4 regions of the Vibrio sp. ABH4_348 genome follow, and region 1 is predicted to be linked to each of the others. Evidence: predicted binding sites of a transcription regulator. Region 1 holds the regulator's gene; each other region holds the start of a gene.
What was found. The regulator PurR, encoded in region 1, represses purine synthesis genes. The targets are predictions, from matches to a motif close to TNANGNAAACGTTTNCNTNA.

Region 1 (5,622 bases):
AAACTACCCATCAGCTAGCCGCTTTACCGCATTGCCAGCAAAAATCAAACGCCCCATCATTGTCTTCCAAGCACTTGGCACATTTCCATGATGGTCGATGTTTCGCCGATTCATATTCACTAATGAGCTTAAGAGCGTGTTGTTGATCTGATAACCGTTCAATCACGACAGTGACCGCAGTATCTTCAGAGATCGGTACTTCACCATAAATACTACTAATACCATCACCACGAACCTGGCAGTCAATACCTGCAGATTGAAGTAAGCCTTGCACAATGTAGCACTCGGTGGGGAAGGTGCTCGAGAATACTTTTAAATCCATACAAGACAAATTAATTGGCTTGTGGGCGAAGCTTGTCCATAACCCATTTACTTAAAATCGGGAAAACGCCCAAAAGTACAAAAGAGGCGATAACCGCTGGAGAGACAATACCGGACAACGAATCGATTTGCGCGAGTTGAGTGCCCGCATTGAGGTATACCGCAGTGCCAGGCAACATACCAAGCTGACTAACCAAATAGAACTTAGATGTCTTAATTGGCGTTAATCCCATCAGCAAGTTAATCGCGAAAAACGGAAAGACAGGAATAAGACGCAATGAAAACAGGTAAAAGCTACCATCTTTTTCGATACCTTGATTAATGGTTTCCAGCTTAGAGCCGAAGCGATTTTGCACCCAATCGCGCAGTAGATAACGACTGCTCCAAAACGCAATCGTTGCGCCAATGGTACTGGCAAAAGAAACCAAAACAAGACTAGAGGTAAAGCCAAAAAGAGCCGCGCCTAATAATGTGACAACTGCTGCTCCAGGAATCGAAAGCGCTGTAATTAAAATGTAGACGGTGAAGTAGATAGCCGCAGACTGCCAGAAGTTGTTCTGGATGGTTTGGCTAAAATCCTGATGGTATTGCTTGGCATTTTCCAACGTAAACAAATGGCCAAACTGTGTTGATAACACGACAATGGCAATGACTAGCAATAAAGCGACGATCAGTTTTTTATTCATAGTTCTCTCAAACAACTTACATAACACACGCTGGCTTGAACTTACTTTACAAGTAGCTCTTATCTAACCATAAAATAAGACCGAAAATCCTCAAGAAAAATTCTGTTTAATTTTCATAGTTTCACTCTATTTGCCGTGAAAACAAAAAGACCACCGATTGGTGGTCTTCAACAAAGAATACTTAAGTCATGGGACTTAGTTGACTTGATGACTGAGTTCGTCGCGTCGTTCTTGCGGTATAACAGACCAGTGTTGCCCCAATATGGCACCTTCTAGGGCCCACAGCAGTTCGACACTGACCTCCGAGGAGTGAGTCTCTTGAATTGAGCGAAACGCCTCTACAGACCCAGCGTTTTCGAGCTGTTCTACCGTTTCAATTCCCGCTTTTTTCAGCATTCTTTCAGTCGCTAAACGCAAATTAGGGAGGTCTTTAAGACGGTTTGGTTTGGCTTGTTTCTGCTCTTGCTTTTCCTGGCGGGCTGATTCCAATGCCTCTTTAGCGACAACCAGCAGTTGCTCTTCAGAATCAAGCCATTGCTGAGGGACTGCAAAGTACTTAGTGACCACAGGGAATCCACGTTTTTTGTACACGTACGGTTCCAGATCAAGTTGTTTAAATTGCTTGGTAGTTGAATTATCTGCTCGAATATGGAGTTTATTGTTAACGACAAGTGCAAACATAACTTCGTTTACAAAAATGCCAAATCCACCGAACATTGAACGAGACTTAACAGTTCCAAACTGTTCGAATAGTCTCATTGAGTCTTTGAGTATTGGTTTATCCATGCTGTAGTTTCTCGGTTCTAGCTATGCCACCAATCAGGTCCGAGAGATTAGCAAATCGATGCAAAATGAATGTCAACTGGATGTAAACAATCTGCATTTTTACCATCGGCAACCCCGCTACCTTTCTATGTTGAAGACACATACTGCAGTCATACTTCTTCACAGATTCAGGCCGGAAGCTTTGCGTCCCATCCTTTCGAATGGTTTGCCCTGTGCGTGGCGGAAATCAGTGATTAAAGGATAAAATAAAATTTTGGGTAATTATCACACTACCGTGATGCATTTGTGATTGCAGTCACAATATATTTTATGCTCATCAGTCGGTCTTGCTATTAATGCCTGTCTGTCTCTCACTTTGTGCATAAAATTGCCTAAAAACTCGCACTTTTACACTTGTATGCTAAGGCGCCTATTTCAAGCGTTTAACGGTGTCACGAACCACAATTTCAGGTTGCATTTCGAAGACTCGTTTTTCATGAGCGCGATCTTTGATGCGTTCCAATAAGATTTCAAATGCATTTTTACCCACACGACGTTTGGGTTGGTGTATGGTGGTCAAAGGCGGTGAAAAGTACTCGGCCAGTTCGATATTGTCGTAACCAATCACAGAAATATCGTCTGGGACCTTCACGCCTTTTTGTTGCAGGCGGCTCATCAAGCCAAGTGCCATAGTGTCATTGAAGCAAAAAATTGCGGTTGGCTTTTTATCCATGGCAATAATTTTGTCGGCTGCTAATACGGCAGTATCACATTCGAAATTGCCTTCCAAAATCCAATCATCTTCAACAGTCAAATTGGCTTCATTCATTGCGCGTTTAAAACCGGCAATACGTTCTTTACACGCTGCGGTTTCAAAATAGCCACTTAAACACGCAATGTCCTTATGGCCACTGTCGATGAGATATTTTGTCGCTAGATAGCCGCCTTCTTCTGAATTATCTATGATTTTGTCCGCATGTGAACTTTCTGGTCCCCAATCCATCACCACCTTCGGGATGTCTGATTGGCGATCTAACATTTCAGATAGTTCCTGAGTTAAATCAGAACACATGACTAACATGCCATCCACGCGTTTTTCAGCGAGCATACGGATGTAATCACGTTGTTTTTCATAGATACGGCCGGTGTTACACAAAATCAGAGTGTAACCTTGGCGATAACAATAACTTTCTACTCCGTCGATGACTTCTGAGAAAAATGGGTTAGTCGACTGTGTGACTAGCATGCCGATAGTACGTGTAGAATTGCATTTCAGACTGCGTGCAACTGCACTCGGCGCGTAGTTGAGTTCTTTAACGGCTTCCATCACCTTCTCTTGGGTCGCGTCCGCGACAAAACGAGTCTTGTTGATTACGTGTGACACAGTGGTCGTTGAAACGCCGGCTAAACGAGCCACGTCTTTGATGGTAGCCATAGGTTGGTCCTGTTGTGTTATGCCTTTACTCTAATAATACACCGATCGCAGCAGAGTGAATGCGATTGCAATGGGTGTTAAAGGTCTTAATGAAACAAGAAAACCGCTGTTTTCAGCGGTTTTCTCGAATTTAGCGTCAATTATTCGCAATTTTGAACGATTTTAGACATTAATCGAAACGCTGGCAATAGATTGCACGGGTGAAGTAATGCACTTTATAAATGCAATCGTTTGGCTTTTTAAACTTTGGATTCCGATGCTTCAATCACCACTTCTTCGTAGCTTGATGCCCAGTTTCGCAGTTGCTGCCAGATTCGACCCAATGTTTCGTGCCAGTATCTTTCTGTCTGCTCTAAATACTTACCTTTTGGGGTGTACTTTTCCCATGGCGCATCGATATTCTTTTGTGCCAGAAAATTGGTTGGCGCCGCATACGGGTCAAGACCAGCCGAGTTGAATTCGAGCAGGGCACGTTTCATGTGACTTGCCGACGTTACCACCACTAAACGCTTTTGCAAGACAAATGCAGCAGCTTGGCGGGCTTCTTCCCAGGTATCTTTGGCTGTCTCGAGTAAGATAATGTCGGATTTTGATACGCCAAGTGCCAGTGCAACTTTGGCCATCATTCGTGCATTACTTACTTCAGAGCCTGCCGCATAACCAGACAAGATTAGTTTTGCACCGGGGTACATGCGCAGAATTCGTATGCCTTCTGTTAGTCGCATCAAACCAGTTCGACTGAGCTCAGAAGTGGGGGGGATGTCGTCGTCGACCACATGGCCACTCCCTAATACCATCACAAAATCGATCGGTTCATCAACGGGAAAAAACGCCGAATACTGTCTTTCGAGCGGCATAAGAAGTCGAGATGAAACGGGTTGGAATGCGATAAGAAAAATACCGACAAAAGATAACAATACCACCATACAGCCCGTTTTCTGGCGAGTGGTGAACATGATTAACATCAGCCCGAAAAAACCAATGATAAGCATGGCCGGTAACGGCATAAGTAATGCTGACACTACTTTTTTCAGCTCAAACATAATCAATTAGCCCGAAAAAACATCAATTGAATGTAAAAAAAGTCGAAGGCGCTTTATTCCTGAAGCGCTTATGACAGAATAGCGGAATCCGAACCATGATAGCGCAGCACCTGTGACAGAAGACCGCAATTTCGACGACATTGCCCACAAATTTGCAAAAAACATCTACGGGTCTGACAAAGGTGAGATTCGGCAAGTGGTTGTTTGGCAAGATATTAGCCGAGTTCTCGATACATTAAAAGCGTCAACATCAAGCTTGAACGTACTAGATGCAGGCGGTGGCTTGGCTCAAGTGTCTCAGAAAATCGCTACACTAGGCCATCAAATTACACTGTGTGATCTTTCTTCTGAAATGCTTAAGTTGGCGGAAGCGGAGATTGCAAAAAATGGGTTGAGTGATCAGTATCGGCTAATTCATTCTGCTATCCAAACTTTGTCAGACAAGGTAACTGAGCGATATGACTTAGTCTTGTTTCACGCCGTCATGGAGTGGTTGGAAGACCCCAAATCCGTGTTGGAACAAGTACTCGATTACGTTAAACCGGGCGGGTTTGCATCAGTGATGTTCTACAACCAACATGGATTGGTTTATAAAAATGTGGTGTGTGGCAATATTCCGCATGTTTTGCAAGGAATGCCACACAGAAAGCGCTTTAAGTTACAGCCTAAACAAGGCCTTTGGCCAGAAGATGTATATAAATGGGTTGAAGCAACGGGTTGTGAAATTATTGAGAAAACCGGTATTCGCTGTTTCAGCGATTACATTGGCAACCAAGAATACATGGGCGATTATAGTCCAGAGCAAGTCTTGGAACTAGAGACCAACTTCTGCCGTCAAGAACCCTATCGTTCAATGGGGCGATACATTCACGTGACAGCAAGAAAACCCTTACACACTTAACGTCTTTGAAGTGTGCAAAAGCTAGGTAACAACATGAGTGAACAAACAACTGCGCTCATGGAGCAATCCTTAGACGAGTTAGTCGGTTGGGTAAAACAGCACGACTTTTCTCTCAACCTCTCCACAGAAAGACTGGCATTTGTCATTGCGCTTTCTGTCTTAAGCCAAGAACGATATGACGAAGAGCTTGGAGAAGGTGAGCTTCATGATGCGTTTGCCATTGTCAGCGACTTATTCCCTGACACTGGTAGTACGTCAGCCTTTCGGGCAAACAATGCGATTAATGATTTGGTTCAACAACGTTTGTTGAGCCGGTTTACCAGCGAAGTCACCGATGGGGCGAGTATTTATCGACTATCTCCTTTGGCAGTTGGTATCAGTGACTATTACGTGCGACATCGCGAGTTTTCAAAGCTAAAGTTGTCGATTCAGCTGTCAGTGGTGGCAGACGAAATGGCCAAAGTGGTGTCC
Region 2 (5,622 bases), 610 kb from region 1:
AATGAGTCTAAGTCTGCAACTACAGCGCTAAGCACTTCCCTCTGATCATCAACACAAATAACGTTAAGCGTTTGCATGCAAGCCGTCCTGTTCTTGAGCCTCTTGGAGAGTATCGAGAGGCAATTTAATGCGGAAAATCGTTTTCTCTTTAGTACTTTTGACAGCAATACTGCCACCGTAAGTCAACACAATACGTTTTACTATTGAAAGACCCAGCCCAAGTCCGAAATTTAAGCCCGTTTTTTTAGTAGTAAAATTGGGCTGAAATATTTGCCGTCTGATCGCTTCCGGGATTTCAGGCCCATTATTGCTGATCATGACATGAATCCGATTGTTGTCGACTCTAGACTGAATTTCGATAAGTGGATTCTCCGTACCACTCACAGCATCACAGGCATTTTTCAGTAAGTTGGTCCACACCTGTACCCATTCGGTCATAGACCCTAAAAAATTTGGTACCTCAGATTGCCGGAATCGAACTTCGACATGACGTAACTCGCCTTTTATTAACGTCATTGATTTATTCAATGTATCGTTAATGTCTAAGGATTCAGCCGGCGACACTTCACTGCGTCCGAGTTGCTTAACCGAGCGCACAATGCCAACTGTGTGCTTTGACGCCAAACGTAAATCATGAAGATCGCGGCCCAGAGACCAAAATCTCAGTGCTTGCTGCGGATCATCAAGCCACGCTTGGCAATTTTCATCTGCTGGTATTGCTTTGGCCAAACCCTTGGCGAGATGTTTTTCGCAACCAAATCTATCTATCAGCACACTGCGTCTTAGCCTAGCCTCTGATGACGAGACGCTTTGACCGTTGATTAATCCAGTATCAAAGAACTGGCTGGCTTCTGGATTGATCTGTTCCAACAAAGTAATCACTTCCGATTCAATGTTCTCAGTTTTGGCACTAACAACTCCAATCGCGTTGTTTAACTCATGAGCAAGCCCGGCGGCTAGTTGGCCTAAAGTCGTCATTTGTTCAGCAGCATGGAGTTGAGTCAAGGCGGCTTCTTTGGCTAATGCTTCTTCACTGGCCCGGGTCTGGCGACGCTGCAACTCTTTCAAAATGACTGGCATAAACTGTTGGCTAAGCGGACCATTTAACTCCGCATCAAGAACCGGCGTCTTTTTATCGATCCACGCCAATCGACTTTCTTGTTCAGCGACAATCGTCAGTGATGCTTCATCGGTCCCCGAAAAAAAGCTGTGTACGCCAAGAAAAGCGCCCGCTTGCGCGCTAAAAACCTTTGCAGATAGTCCATCACCCGAATCTAGTTGATAGTGCGCAGTTAAGCTGCCTGACAGCACCAAATACAAACGCTGATTAACCTGACCTTGCCTCAGTAAAACGTCTCCGGGAGAAAGCTCAATTTGTCGTTCTTCATTGGAAAAATAACGCTGAATTACTTGTTGCAGTTGGGTTTCTTTTGTCATCAATCTTATTTCTGCTCTCTGCCAACCCGTGTCTATTGGATGTAACCGACTAAATTTAGAATCCAAACCATCACAAAGCTGAGTAACACGCCCACTACACCTAAAATCACGCCAACTTTGGCCATCTGATTGCTTTCAACATTACCCGTGGCATGTGCCAAGGCGTTCGGCGGAGTGCTTATAGGTAAAGACATACCTAGTGAGGCGGCAAAAGTAACCACTAGGATTAACGTCATCTCACCACCCAGTGGTTCTAGAGAAACCATAGATGCACCCATAGCGGCCATAATCGGCATCAACAAGTTAGCTGTTGCGGTATGAGACATAAAGTTTGCCATCAGCAAACACAATAGCGCCGCGCCACCTAATATTACGTAAGGCGAAAAGTTTCCAAAGGGGATACTGTCTACCAATAGCTTGGCCAAGCCAGTTTGATCAAGGGCCAGTCCTAAGGCGATACCACCAGAAACAAGCCACAGTACATCCCAAGAGATACGTTTGAGATCTTCTTTGTTGATAATACCTGTTAACGAAAATACAGCTACCGGTATCAGAGCGACGGTATAGCTATTCATACCGTGGGCCGACCCCATCAGCCACAGCAGTATGGTGACACCAAAGGTAATGTAAACAACGATCGCCTGCCTAGTCTTTAAAAATTTACCTTTAATGGTGAGCTCTATAGATTGTTGCTGCGCGCGGAAAAGGCGATTTATCAATACCCAAGCTAGTGCCAACATAATGACGACAAACGGCACGCCAAACGCCATCCATTCACCAAAGCTAATTGCACTTTCACCCACGAGATATTTTAGGGCGATCGCGTTCGGAGGTGTACCAATTGGAGTGCCAATACCACCAATATTTGCAGCGACAGGAATACTTAGAGCAAAAGCAACTCGGCCAGGATCTTTTAAACCGAACACCGCAATGACCGGGGTTAATATCGACAACATCATGGCTGTTGTGGCGGTATTTGACATGAACATGGAAAAAATCGCGGTAATCAACATTAGTCCCAACATCACGTACTTAGGCTGTTGACCGAAGGGCTTTAACAACACTCGAGCTAAGTTGACATCTAGTCGATACTTGGTGGCGGCCATCGCTAGGAAAAAACCACCCAGAAACAGCATTATAATTGGACTAGCAAACGTAGCCATTATCGCCTTGTGACTCAATAACTCACCAAATTCTGGTTTGTCCTCGCCGAGTTTAAATAAGATAAATCCTTTGTCGGACAGCATCAGTAGTTCCAGTACGATGATCACCACGGAAGTTGCATAAATTGGTATTGGTTCAAAAACCCAACATAACGCCGCCAACAAAAAGATAGCAATCACCCTTTGCTGGACAATGGTCAAGCCCTCAAATGGAAAAGCACTAACCGGTAACAACAGAACCAACAGAGGGACAAAAATAGGAATAATGTACTTGAGATAGTGGCGCATCAAAGCTTCTCGCTAGTCAGGCGTTGGAGGATGGAAAAACCAAACAGTTGACAAAGTGTGCGCCGTTTTAGTTTGTAACATTTAGAGTCAGATCAAATTTGCTCGTAATAACTCAAATATTTTTGAGCCACAACAAAAAACTCTTAACTTATTTCGTAACTCAGCAAGCAAACGTTTGCTTTTGAGGTTCCGCAGAGTAACATGCTGACAATGTAATTCATGAATAGTTAAAAAAGGTTGAGTATGTTTGGTTCTGCAACGAGCAAAAGCGCCACAAAAGTCTTGTTACTAGGGTCTGGTGAACTTGGGAAAGAAGTCGCTATCGAATGTCAACGCCTAGGCTTAGAAGTCATTGCTTGCGACCGTTATGAAGACGCACCCGCAATGCAAGTAGCTCATCGTAGTTACACCTTGGACATGTTAGATGGTGAAGCTTTGCAGACTATCATCGCTAAAGAGCAACCTGCTTTTGTCGTACCTGAAGTTGAAGCGATTGCGACCGACACTTTAGTTGCACTTGAACAAGAAGGTATCAATGTTGTACCAACGGCAAGAGCGACCAAATTGACCATGAACCGTGAAGGTATTCGCCGATTGGCCGCAGAGGAACTTGGCTTAACCACCTCCCCGTACCAATTTGCCAGTGACTTTGAGGAATTCCAAAGCGCTGTGAAAACTGTGGGTCTGCCGTGCGTCTGTAAACCTGTGATGAGCTCATCGGGTAAAGGACAAAGCGTGTTAAAAACTGAAGCGGACATTGAAACTGCTTGGAACTATGCGCAACAAGGTGGCCGAGCAGGTGCTGGCCGAGTCATTGTCGAAGGCTTTATCGACTTCGATTACGAAATCACGCAACTTACTGTACGCGCTTCTGACGGCGTACATTTCTGTGAGCCCATTGGTCACCGTCAAGAAGATGGTGACTACAGAGAATCCTGGCAGCCACAAATCATGTCTGTTGCAGCAAAAGCGAAAGCACAAGAAGCAGCGGAGAAAGTTGTTAATGCGCTTGGTGGATACGGAATTTTTGGTGTCGAGTTGTTTATCAAAGGAGATGACGTCATTTTTAATGAAGTTTCTCCTCGTCCACACGATACTGGGTTGGTAACACTGGCGTCACAAGACAAATCTGAGTTTGCCCTGCACGTTAGAGCATTCACCGGACTTCCTATCCGAAACATCACTCAATACGGTCCTGCAGCCTCTGCGGTTATTTTGGGTCAAGGTACTTCAAACGATCTACAGTTTTCTAACCTTGCTCAAGCTCTTGAGCAAGCCAACACCGATATCAAGCTATTTGCTAAACCCGATATCGATGGACGCAGACGCCTTGGTGTCGCGATTTCAACCGCGGAAAATACTGAACAAGCAATACAGGCTGCCATTAAAGCCGCCACCAGCGTTAAGATTCACTACTAACTAAAGTAAATTAACCGAAAAAGCAGAGCATTTTTGCTCTGCTTTTTTGCGTTATGCTAAGTTTCATTTCTCGATCAAATAGACCACTTCATCCCAATTAGGATTATCTGTGCGTTTGTCCGAATTTGACAAGATGGTCACCTTTAGTCCTGAGAATAGAGTGTCTACTTCATTAGAGGTCAGATGAAACGGGGGGCCGGCTTGCTGGGCTTCGTGTCTTTCTATTCCAATCAATAACATTCTGCCATTGGGATTAAGTAGAGCGAGCAAACGATCGACGTACTCTTTTCTATCTTCAGACTTCATCGCTACCAAGGCTGCTCTGTCATAGATCAGATCACACTTTGGTAAAGGAGCAGTAAACAAGTCGCCTACATATAACTCGAGTTCATCAAACTGATAAAGCTCCACCGCAGGCGGAATTGTGGTTACGGTAGGTGTATAAAAATGCTCGGAAAAGAAACTGCGAATGGCAATTTGACTGAGTTCCACGCCGACCACGTTAGCGTGTTTTTGTGCAAGCCATACGAGATCTTCTGACTTACCGCAGAGGGGTACAAAAACAACCTCATCATATTTTGGTTCGAGTTTGTTCCAGTGTGCGGTTAAACTTGGATTCACATCCAGCTCGTGAAAACCAATATCTTGGCTTGCCCACTTTTGATGCCAAAATTCGTGTTCTTTCATACTATCATTGAGGTCTGCTGACCTTATCTTCATTGAACGTTATCGCATGAGTTTAGCACTCATGTTATGGCAGATTTAGCTGGTTGTTCTTGCTTATCGCACTCTTTGAGCCATTTCTGTTCGAACTCGTCTGCCGGTATCGGCTTTGAGTAATAGTAACCTTGTCCCAAGTTACACCCCAAATCTCTTATCTGATGTGCTTGCTGCTGTGTTTCAATACCTTCAGCAATACAAAGCATATTCAGGCTATCTGCAAGAGATACAATAGCTTCAACCAGAGATTGACTATGGACTTGATCACCACCACCGGAGACAAACGAGCGGTCTATTTTTACCCCATCAAACTGAAGTCGTTGTAAGTAGCTGAGAGAGGCATAGCCCGTCCCAAAATCATCTAATAGAACCGACACACCAAGCGATCTCAACTGAGAAAGCACTCGATTAGCGGCATCAATATCGTAGATTAACTGACTTTCGGTCACTTCAATTTTGAGTGACTGTGGAGTTAACTGATATCGATTTAAGTCATTGGCAACAATTGAGGTAATGTTCTGACGATACAATTGCTTGGCAGATAAATTGATTGCGACATGAAAATCACTACTGTAACTGTGTTGCCAAACAGAAA
Region 3 (5,622 bases), 440 kb from region 1:
ATACCATTTCCAATTCAATCGGGTCAATACCTTGCCAAAGCCATTGAATTTTTCTGAGGTTTCGATACCACGCGGAACGTCCGTGAATCATTTTTTGATCCAACCATTCTTGGCTGCTTGGCATATAAGGCGTTAGCGACGACGTTTCTTTGGTTTGTTTTTTGTTCTCAAACAGGGTTTCAGACAGATTTTTGCTAGCTTGCTCGGTCATTGTTTCAATTCGAATTAGGTCAACGTTTTAATAGTAATAGAAAAAATGGCCCTTGAAAGGGCCATTTATACATTATCTAACTCTTGGTTATTTAATCTTGCGATTAATGGGTTCAGCGTACTGAACTGTCATGTCCCAAGGTTGTTCAATCCATGTATCTTGTGGAATATCCACTACATATTGGTCAACGAGATCTTTGCCGGCTGGCTTGGCACATACTGTGATCAGTTTTGCTTTCGGATACATTTCACGAATTTTCTTCGCGGTATCGCCGCTGTCCGACAAATCGTCTACCACAAGAAATCCTTCTCCATCGTGATCAGGTGCCTTTAACACAGACATGTCACGCTGATGATCGTGGTCATAACTAGAAATGCACACGGTATCGACATAGCGAATACCCAATTCTCTAGCCAAAATAGCAGCTGGTACTAAACCGCCACGGCTCACAGCAATGATACCCTTCCATTGGTCTGCTGGCATTTGCAACTCTGCCAATTGACGGCAGTAAGTTTGCATATTGTCCCACGTAATGATGAATTTGTTGCTCATGGTTATAACCTAATAATTGTTATAAAGGAGTGCACAAGGCACTCCTAATTTTAAGGATTAAGCAAAGATAAATTTAGCAACAAAAATCGCAGACATCACCCAAACTGCGATGGAAACGTCTTTGGCTTTGCCACTAAGTAGCTTGATCGCCGCGTAAGCGATAAATCCAAGATAAATACCTTCTGCAATAGAAAATGTCAGAGGCATTAGTAAACATGTTACCGCGACAGGGGCTGCTTCCGTCAGATCTTTCCAGTCGATGCTAACTAAGCTAGACATCATCAAGATCGCAACATAGAACAATGCGCCTGCGGTTGCGTAGGCCGGGATCATACCAGCAAGTGGCGAGAAAAACAGTGCTAACAAGAAAAGTGCGCCAACCACGACAGCTGTAAGACCAGTGCGACCGCCTTCAGATACGCCCGCTGCACTCTCAATATAAGATGTGGTATTCGAAGTACCTAATAGTGCGCCAACAGATGTTGCTGTTGAGTCAGATAGTAGAGCGCGATTCAGACGCGGGATACGGCCGTCTTTGTCTACTAAATCTGCTTTTTGAGCCACGCCAACCAAAGTGCCTGCCGTGTCGAATAGATCGACAAAAAGCAAAGCAAACACAACTGAAATCATGCCAATTTCAAACACGGCAGAGAAATCTAGCTGCATAAATGTTGGTGCGATACTTGGCGGAGCCGACACTAAACCGCCCCATTGAACGTCACCGAAAATCATACCAAGGCCAGTCACAATCAGAATGGCTAGCATTACCGCGCCTTTCACGCCGCGATGTACCAGCGCTACCGTAATGAAGAAACCGAGACCAGCAAGGACAGCGTTCACAGAAGTGATATCGCCCATTTGAACGAAGGTAGCAGGACTATCGACGACAATTCCAGCATTTTTTAGACCGATAAACGCCAAAAATAAACCAATACCCGCAGCAATACCTGTGCGCAGTGACATTGGAATGGAGTGAATGATCCACTCTCTGATTTTGAATAGGCTCAAAAGGATAAACAAGATACCAGACACAAATACAGCAGCTAGTGCAACCTGCCATGTGTGTCCCATACCCAATACCACACCATAGGTGAAGAACGCATTGAGCCCCATACCTGGTGCTTGAGCAATTGGGAAGTTAGCTACAAAACCCATAATGAAACAGCCAATAGCGGCCGCTAGACAGGTCGCGACAAATACGGCGCCACGGTCCATGCCTGCATCAGCAAGAATCATTGGGTTAACAAAAATGATGTAGGCCATGGTCAAGAAGGTGGTTAAACCTGCTATCACCTCAGTCTTTACGTTCGTGCCATGTTCACGAAGCTTGAACAGATTTTCGAGCATAATCGAATCCTATAAGGGTAAAAGTAAACGGTTGCGTAATCGATTGGCCGGGGATTATAAAGTTATCAAAATGGGATTGCCAGTATGAACTCTGACGCAAATCAAGAAAAAAGCGAACAAGGCATGTTCGCTTCACGTTTGTAACCGATTACAACAGATATAGGTTTGTTCGAGTGAATTCACAAAGGGTTGCCAAATTGGTCAATGGCAATTAAGACGTTTCCATCTGGGTTATCAAGAACTTGATCCGCTATCCAGGGTGCTAAGCAAGATCGACTTTCCACACAGGGATCGGTTAAAGCATTAAGAAAGGCCTCGATTTGCTCGCGTTCTGTTCGGTTTATTCTTACATCTCCTAATCGTGAAACTCCGTCCCTTTGATCTTGTTCTAGCTTATCTAAAGCCAAACGAGTATTGGCTTCACCATTTGGATACAAGCTCGAACAATTGGCAACTGGAGTAAATTGTGGCAAATCACAAAGGTCATTATCGTCAAAAAAGTCTACAGCCTCTCTGCGAGGGTTGTTGTAATGACTGATGACCTGACTCAGCGTTTGATAAGTCCCCGAGTGACCATATGGCCCGGTTACCGCGACATTTAAAAGTGACGGTGTTCTAAACCGGTATCTGTCCTGGCTATTCGAAGTTACCAACTCCCTGCCAAAATCATCATCATTACCAACGCCTTTACCCGGACCGATTTGTGGAAAGCCTAACGCATGATGCCCCTCATCACTGAACAAAGCGCCGTTATGGCAAGCTCCACAACCCGCTCCCCCTTCAGAAGTTGGTGTAAAAAATAAAATCGCACCTTGCTTTTGCTGATCCGTCATCGCAGATAGCGAACCATCAATATAGTTTTGCCATGGATTATCGGTAAATACCATTGAACGCTGAAACTCTCCTAGCGCCAGTGCAATGTTGTCAAAGGTAATTAACGTTGCAGCGTCAGCACTACTTGAAAACGCGGTTTGAAACTCCACCAGCCATTGATTCAACGCCAGTTCTCCCATGCCCTCACCAAAATCGCCGATTCGTGCTGCAAGATGATCTCGCACATCTTGATTAGAATTACCTGATTCGAACGTTGACCCTTTCATTTCTTCAACTGATGTGACGGGAAATCGGGCTTGTGCGGTGACCAGATTCGGTCCGGCAGAAAAATCGGCATTTCCATGACCGCTGTCAGGCGTACTGATGTTAGAAAGTGCACCATTTTGATTTGCTTCTTTGCCTAAACTTTCAACTCGGGAATCCCAAAATAGCCCGCTATCCCACAACGCCATATTGAAAACCGTCGGTGCATTTCTGGGCACATTGGGTAACGCGTCATTGTCCTGCCGGCCTTCACCTAACAGATCGTCTGATATAGCAGCAACTCCGACTGACAGCGATAAGTTGTCAGCACCACCCAATGAGGGATGATGGCAAGTGACACAAGCGACATCTTGATCACCACTCAAGCTTTTGCTGTAAAAAAGCTTTTTACCCAACTGCGATAAAGGAGAGTTTACTGCCGGAATCGTTCGGTTGGCCACAGGATCAATCCGCAATCCAAACCGATTAATCAATGCTTCGAGTTCATCGTCTCTTGCGGTTGCTTGGTCTGCGTCAAGTGCATCCAAAAACTCTTGCAGAGCGGCTTGTTGCTCTGGGCTACACCCAGTTAACAGCAATATCACGGTCAGTATTGAGACTTTAAATTTTCTCAACTTGAACAAATAGCTACCTACAACCAACATTTTCTTCCTCCAATGCCGCACCGAAACAGGTGGTGCTATAACAATTTAGAAAAAGAAAATGCAGGAATAGCGCAAGAAATAAGGAAATATTGTGCAAATGACGCTGTTATTGAACCTGCCTCGACAAGGTCACCTATACTATTGATATCTATAAATTAACTAATTGGCACAGCCCATGCCCCTGACAAACGCGACAGTTATTAGTTATCTGAGGTCTTGCGTTGAAACTTAGCTTCAAGCTTTGGCTTATCATTACTATCCCTGTCGTTATCCTGTTAACGGCGACCTATCTACTCACCTCTTATAGTTTCACCCAAGGGTTGGCTCAACAAATTTCAGAACGAGAACGAGAAGAGCATAAAACTCTAGGCCAGAGTTTGGAAAACTGGACTCAACTTGGTTACAAGCTTCGCTCACTTCGACATCATCCGGACCTATGGCAGAAGATGACCTTGGCAGCAAATCGAGGAGAAAGCTTGTCATCAGAATACCTTGATGAATGGTTTTTATCGCGCAGTAAGCCAAAGCCTTTGCCCAAGCGTCCTCCTAAACGCAAGGAAGACAGGCGCCCCCCTCCCCCAATACCACATACAATAAGCAAAGTTCTCTTGAACAAGCAAAAACAACCGATTGTAGGACAGCCTGAAGAGGTGCATAGGATTCTTCCTATTCACAATCCGGATGGAGTGTTAATAGCCTACGTTGGAACACTCGATGAAGAGAACTTACTTAACGACTATGATGTGGCATTTTCTAATCAACAAACTCAGGTGTTTACCTATGTTTTTGTGTTTGGAATCTTTATATATAGCTTCAGTGCTTTGTTCATTGCCCGATACCTAAGTCACAGATTGCAAGGTCTTGCTAAACAAGCAAATGAGATAGAGCGTGGTCAGTATTCTAATTTGAAATCTCAGTTTAATGGCGATGAAATCGGGCAATTGGAACAAACAATACATGCGCTTGGTACTTCGTTACAAAAACAAGAAAACAACAGAAGAGAATGGTTGGCAAACATTGCACACGAGCTCAGAACGCCATTAACCATCATTATTGGAGAGCTTGATGCGCTGCTTGATGGGGTTCGTCGTGTTGACGAAAAAAGTTTGAGATCTTTGCAAGAAGAAGCCAATCAACTCATGAAACTTATTGAAGATCTCAATACTCTGACACACGCGGATTTGGGCGCGTTAACCTTTGAGTTCACCAGTACGGATTTGGTTAAATTCGTCTCGCAATTTGTCGAGTCCCACAAAGGTCAGGCGTCAGTGCGAGGGTTCAATCTCACCTTAGACAGCTCTTATTCAAAAGCATTGGCGAAAATAGACCAAACTCGAGTATCTCAAGTGTTAAGCAATTTGCTTGCAAATTCCATCAAATATACAGACACGCCCGGTTCTATCTATGTTTCAGTTCAAGTTAGTAAACTCTGGGTCTATATCGACTTTGAAGACACCTCTCCCAGTGTGCCGGATGCTTCACTAGATAAACTCTTTGAGGTTATGTATCGAACTGAAAATTCACGAAATCGCAAATCAGGTGGTTCTGGATTAGGGTTATCTATATGTAAGAGCATCATGTTGGCCCATGAAGGTTCTATCTCAGCCGACCATTCTAAATACGGTGGATTGGCGATACGACTGGCTTTTCCGCTTGAGGCAATAAAATGAACACAGTGCTGATAATCGAAGACGAACAAAAAATCGCAGATCTTTTGGCCGATTATCTCTCAGCTAGCGGTCTAGATCCGGTGATTGTTGACGATGGAGA
Region 4 (5,622 bases), 1.2 Mb from region 1:
CGAGACCAGTGTGCCGCACCTGGAATAAGGTCTTTCAAGTTCGACATCATTTGACAGCCGTTACATACACCTAGAGAGAAAGTATCTTGGCGCGTAAAGAACTGTTCAAACTGCTCACGTGCTTGTGCATTAAACAGGACTGATTTAGCCCAACCTTCGCCAGCACCCAATACATCACCGTAAGAGAAGCCGCCACAAGCTACCAAGCCTTTAAACTCTTCCAAAGTCACTCGTCCAGAAAGAACGTCGCTCATGTGGACATCAAATGATTCAAAGCCCGCACGGTCAAATGCTGCTGCCATTTCTACGTGAGAGTTGACACCTTGCTCACGCAAAATTGCCATCTTAGGACGAGCGCCCGTTGCAATAAATGGCGCGGCTACGTCTTCGTGCACATCGTAGCTTAGAGCAACATTGATACCCGGGTCGCTGTTGTCTTTCTTCGCTTCAAATTCTTGGTCAGCACATGCAGGGTTATCACGCAGAGCTTGCATACGGTGTGTCGTTTCAGCCCAGATAGTACGAAGCTCTGTGCGAGAACGCTCTACCAAGGTTTGCTCACCAGATTTCACGACAAAGTTGTCTGAGTCCGTCACTTTACCAATAACATGTGAATGAGCAGCTAGACCTTGTGCAGCAAGAACATCAGCTACAGCGTCTAGGTCTTCATCCGCAACTTGGATAACCGCACCTAACTCTTCGTTAAATAGCGCAGCAAGAGCATCTTCGCCTAGCTCAGCAATATCTGCTTGCACGCCACAGTGACCCGCAAACGCCATCTCAGCTAGTGTAACTACCAAGCCACCGTCACCTTTATCGTGGTAAGCGATCACTTTGCCTTGTTTCACTAACTCTTGAATTGCATTGAAGAAGCCCTTCAATGTTTCTGCGTTATCTACGTCAGCAGGCTTGTCACCAAGCTGTTTATAAACCTGGGCCAAAGCTGTTGCGCCAAGACGGTTTTGACCATTGCCCAAATCTAGTAAGACTAAGCTGCTATCACCTTTATCGGTACGCAATTGCGGAGTAACCGTTTTGCGAATGTCTTCAACACGAGCAAATGCGGTAATAACCAAAGACAAAGGAGAAGTCACTTCTTTGTTTTCACCGTTTTCTTCCCACTTGGTCTTCATCGACATCGAGTCTTTACCAACAGGGATAGTCAACCCTAGCGCTGGACACAGCTCTTCACCAACTGCTTTCACCGCTTCATACAAACCTGCATCTTCACCCGGGTGACCCGCTGGTGACATCCAGTTTGCAGACAGTTTAATGTGCTTAAGGTCACCAATATCAGTCGCTGCAATGTTAGTGATGGCTTCACCCACAGCCAAACGAGCAGAAGCACCGAAATCTAGCAGGGCAACAGGCGTGCGCTCACCCATTGACATCGCTTCACCGTGGTAAGTGTCATAACTTGCAGCAGTAACAGCACAGTTCGCAACTGGAACCTGCCAAGGGCCTACCATTTGGTCACGGGCAACCAATCCAGTTACCGAACGGTCACCAATGGTGATAAGGAACGTTTTCTCTGCAACTGTTGGCAATCGCAATACGCGGTCTAGCGCTTCGTTGATTTCAACATCTGTGCGATCAATTGCTGGGCTGTGGACTTTAAGCGTTGTTGCTTCACGACTCATCTTAGGTGGCTTGCCAAGCAAGATATCCATTGGCATGTCGATTGGCGTATTGTCGAAGTGTGAGTCTTCTAGTGTTAGATGACGCTCTTCTGTCGCTTCACCCACAACCGCATAAGGAGCGCGTTCACGCTTACAGATCGCATCAAATACTTCCATATTCTCTGGTGCAACCGCTATTACGTAGCGCTCTTGCGATTCATTACACCAGATTTCAAGCGGGCTCATTCCTGGCTCATCATTTGGCACGTCGCGCAGCTGGAATTTACCGCCGCGTTCGCCATCATCAACCAACTCAGGCAATGCGTTTGAAATACCACCCGCACCTACATCGTGGATAAAGGCAATTGGGTTGTCTTCGCCGAGCTGCCAACAACGGTCGATCACTTCCTGACAGCGACGTTCCATTTCTGGGTTTTCACGCTGAACTGAAGCAAAATCTAAGTCTTCTGCTGATTGGCCAGATGCCATTGACGATGCCGCACCACCACCAAGACCGATGTTCATTGCTGGACCACCAAGCACGATTAGCTTAGCGCCAACAGGAATTTCTTTCTTTTGAACGTGTTCGTCACGAATGTTACCCATACCACCAGCAATCATGATCGGCTTGTGGTATCCACGAACTTCTTCACCGGCATGGGACGTGACTTTTTCTTCGTAAGTACGGAAGTAACCCAACAGGTTTGGACGACCAAATTCATTATTGAATGCCGCACCACCTAGTGGTCCTTCAAGCATAATGTCTAGCGCGCTTACGATACGACCCGGCTTGCCGAAGTCGGTTTCCCAAGGCTGTTCATGATTAGGGATGCGTAGGTTAGAAACACTAAAGCCAACCAAACCTGCTTTAGGTTTGCCACCAATACCAGTAGCGCCTTCATCACGAATTTCACCGCCAGAACCGGTAGAAGCACCTGGCCAAGGAGAAATCGCTGTCGGGTGGTTGTGTGTCTCCACCTTCATTAGGATGTGAGCGTCTTCGTGGTTGTAACCGTATTGACGAGAATCTGCATTCGGGAAGAAGCGACCTACTTTTGAACCAGTCATTACTGCCGCGTTGTCTTTGTATGCAGACAAAACGTGGTCAGGTGTCGTTTCAAACGTGTTTTTGATCATTTTGAATAGCGATTTGTCTTGCTTCTCGCCATCGATTGTCCAGTCAGCATTGAAGATCTTGTGACGACAGTGCTCTGAGTTTGCTTGAGCAAACATCATTAGCTCGATGTCATTTGGGTTACGGCCCAGTTTGGTGAAATTTTCAACCAAGTAATCAATTTCATCTTCTGCCAGAGCCAAACCAAGAGAAACGTTAGCTTCTTCAAGTGCTTTACGGCCACCCGCTAGAATATCCACTTGTGCCACTGGCGCTGGTTCTGCAACCGTGAACAACGCGCTCGCCGCTTCAAGGTTGGTAAATACCACTTCCATCATGCGATCGTGAATCAAAGCCTTAACTGCAGCAGTTTGTTCTTCAGATAACGTTTTATCAGACTCAATGTAGTACGCCGTACCGCGCTCTAGTCGGTTAACCTGAGTCAAACCGCAGTTACGAGCGATATCCGTCGATTTTGAAGACCATGGAGAAATGGTTCCTGGACGAGGTGTTACTAAAAGCAAAAGGCCCGCTGGCTCATGCTCTTCAATTGTCGGTCCGTAGGTAAGCAGCTTTTCTAACTTTTCAAGCTCAGTGCTATCTAGCTCAGCAGATAAATCGGCAAAGTGCATAAACTCGGCGTAAATACCAGTAACCGGTAATTGCTGTTCACGACAAAGTTCTAGTAGTTTGTTAACTCGGAACTCAGATAGAGCTGGGGAACCACGCAAAATTCTCATGTGCTTAGGTCTCTTGTACAATAGATTAGAGTGAGATTGGCATAAACTCTGTCGAAGCCTTTATAATGCTGTTTCTGACCAAAGCCAGGTGACGTATCCGCTACTCCCAGTTTTAGTTTTTTAGACTGGAAGTTTGCCTTTTTTGCAGCGAATACAACCACTTTCACAGCAGGATTTTAAAACCTATGCCAATCTCACCGAGTAAGTTGCGCGCATTATAAAGCAATTGTTTTTGTGATGTAACACCAATAGCAACCGTTTGCGTCATTTTTTTTCGAAATTTGATTTGTTCACTAACGCGATGTTTTTTTGACCTAACATAGGTCGTAACTCAAGTTTACTTGCCAACTCCGCCAGCTCTGATATAACTGCCGCTAGACGTAGATTGTAATGCGAAATGTATGGTTTTATTTTCTTGGTGTAACTCAGCTTTCCACACACTGAAATCAGCTAGTGCGAGCTCTGTTTTTGGAACTGGCTCACTTTTGCTTGTGATCGCTTTACTTTCTGGGTGCCAAATCGAGTCCAAACCTCAAAGTGAGTTGGACCAAATCCGCGAACGCGGCGTTTTGCGCGTTGGTACACTTAACAACCAGCTTTCCTATTACATTGGGCCAGATGGCCCTGCGGGTCTAGATTATGAGTTGGCCCGTGAATTCGCCAATGCCATCGGTGTTCAACTTGAAATGAAACCGGCCTATCGAGCCAATACCCTTTACCCTGCGCTGGAAAATGGCGAAATCGATATTATTGCTGCGGGGCTCACGCATTCGGAAGAACGCGTTTCTCGTTTTCGTCCCGGTCCTGCTTATTACTACGTGAGTCAGCAAGTCGTATACAAGAAAGGGACATGGCGACCGAGAAGTGTTGAAAAGCTACTCGAGAAACAAGCGGAACTGATTGAAGAAAATAATGGTGAGTCCGTCTTACATATTGTCAACGATAGCCACTTCAAAAAAACGCTGCAATCAATTCAAGAAGTTCAACCTGAACTTGACTATTTTGTCGACCAAAATGCCGATGTCAGCGACCTGTTAAAGCAAGTTTCTGAAGGTGAATTACGTTTCACTGTCGCTGACTCAGTCGAAGTCTCATTATCTCAGCGTATCTACCCACATTTAGCCCTCGGTTTTGAACTTACGGAAGACCAGCCCATCGCTTGGTTTATTCGCCCATCAGAAGACGAAAGCCTATACGCATTAATGATCGAATTTTTCGGTGATATGAAGCAGTCGGGTACGTTGGCGAGCTTGGAAGAAAAATACTTCGGACACATCGAAACTTTCGATTTTGTAGATACTCGCGCATTTGTTCGTGCACTAGACGACAAACTGCCGACTTGGGCTCCATTATTTAAAGAGTATTCTGCGGAGTTTGATTGGCGCTTAATTGCCGCATTGGGCTATCAAGAATCTCATTGGAACCCTAAAGCCAAATCGCCGACAGGGGTTCGCGGCATGATGATGTTGACTCTACCCACCGCGAAAAGTGTTGGTGTGACTAATCGACTCGACCCTGAGCAGTCGATTAAAGGTGGTGTTACTTATTTACGTCGTATGGTAGCTCGAATTCCTGATTCAGTGCCCGATCACGAAAAAATCTGGTTTGCTCTAGCCTCTTACAACGTCGGCTTTGGGCATGTGATGGATGCAAGAAGGCTAACCAAAAAACAGGGTGGAGATCCGGACTCTTGGTCAGACGTGAAAGAGCGTTTACCGCTGCTCCGTCAACGCAAATACTACAGCCAAACTCGTTACGGTTATGCGCGTGGTGATGAAGCGAGAAACTACGTGGAAAACATACGTCGCTATTATCAAACCATCATAGGTCACGTTGAGCGCACAGAAACCGAAAACACTGATTTGGATATGTCAGATATTTTGGTGATTCCTGCATTACCTGAAGTTAGCGCTGCGACCAGTACCACTGTTAGTGCCGCGCAAAGTACCCTATCAGGGGCTGTCTCGTCTTCAGCTCCGACTGTACCCGTTACAAATAGTGTCGAACAAGAAATCGAACAGGCTAGTGCGGCAATAGCAACAGATTAGTCTGGATAACCATCCAAACTGTGAAGAGTTATCAGCTAAAGTTTGATAACTCTTTTCTATTTTGCATTACTAGCTCTTTATTCCAGATAAAAGCTCCGCAT

Region 2: a site for PurR is predicted at 3,052-3,071, ahead of purT (formate-dependent phosphoribosylglycinamide formyltransferase). Genes of this name have one in related genera too.
Region 3: a site for PurR is predicted at 2,130-2,149, ahead of ACXAFJ_RS02185 (NCS2 family permease). Genes of this name have one in related genera too.
Region 4: a site for PurR is predicted at 3,721-3,740, ahead of purL (phosphoribosylformylglycinamidine synthase). Genes of this name have one in related genera too.

The regions. Positions count from the first base shown of each region.
Region 1 is NZ_JBSWVW010000001.1:908,950-914,571, forward strand. It holds gene ACXAFJ_RS04195 (putative signal transducing protein) at 11-322, opposite strand; gene ACXAFJ_RS04200 (TVP38/TMEM64 family protein) at 333-1,007, opposite strand; gene ACXAFJ_RS04205 (TfoX/Sxy family DNA transformation protein) at 1,203-1,793, opposite strand; cyclic di-GMP riboswitch class I at 1,898-2,013, opposite strand; gene purR (HTH-type transcriptional repressor PurR) at 2,203-3,207, opposite strand; gene elyC (envelope biogenesis factor ElyC) at 3,447-4,250, opposite strand; gene cmoM (tRNA uridine 5-oxyacetic acid(34) methyltransferase CmoM) at 4,363-5,151, shown strand; gene mukF (chromosome partition protein MukF) at 5,185-5,622, shown strand, end outside.
Region 2 is NZ_JBSWVW010000001.1:1,515,827-1,521,448, forward strand. It holds gene ACXAFJ_RS06780 (response regulator) at 1-77, opposite strand, end outside; gene ACXAFJ_RS06785 (ATP-binding protein) at 64-1,437, opposite strand; gene ACXAFJ_RS06790 (SLC13 family permease) at 1,470-2,888, opposite strand; gene purT (formate-dependent phosphoribosylglycinamide formyltransferase) at 3,132-4,307, shown strand; gene ACXAFJ_RS06800 (thiopurine S-methyltransferase) at 4,371-4,994, opposite strand; gene ACXAFJ_RS06805 (EAL domain-containing protein) at 5,054-5,622, opposite strand, start outside.
Region 3 is NZ_JBSWVW010000001.1:470,533-476,154, reverse strand. It holds gene frsA (esterase FrsA) at 1-211, opposite strand, end outside; gene gpt (xanthine phosphoribosyltransferase) at 299-763, opposite strand; gene ACXAFJ_RS02185 (NCS2 family permease) at 821-2,110, opposite strand; gene ACXAFJ_RS02180 (cytochrome-c peroxidase) at 2,290-3,852, opposite strand; gene ACXAFJ_RS02175 (ATP-binding protein) at 4,074-5,522, shown strand; gene ACXAFJ_RS02170 (response regulator) at 5,519-5,622, shown strand, end outside.
Region 4 is NZ_JBSWVW010000001.1:2,152,542-2,158,163, forward strand. It holds gene purL (phosphoribosylformylglycinamidine synthase) at 1-3,473, opposite strand, end outside; gene mltF (membrane-bound lytic murein transglycosylase MltF) at 3,875-5,521, shown strand.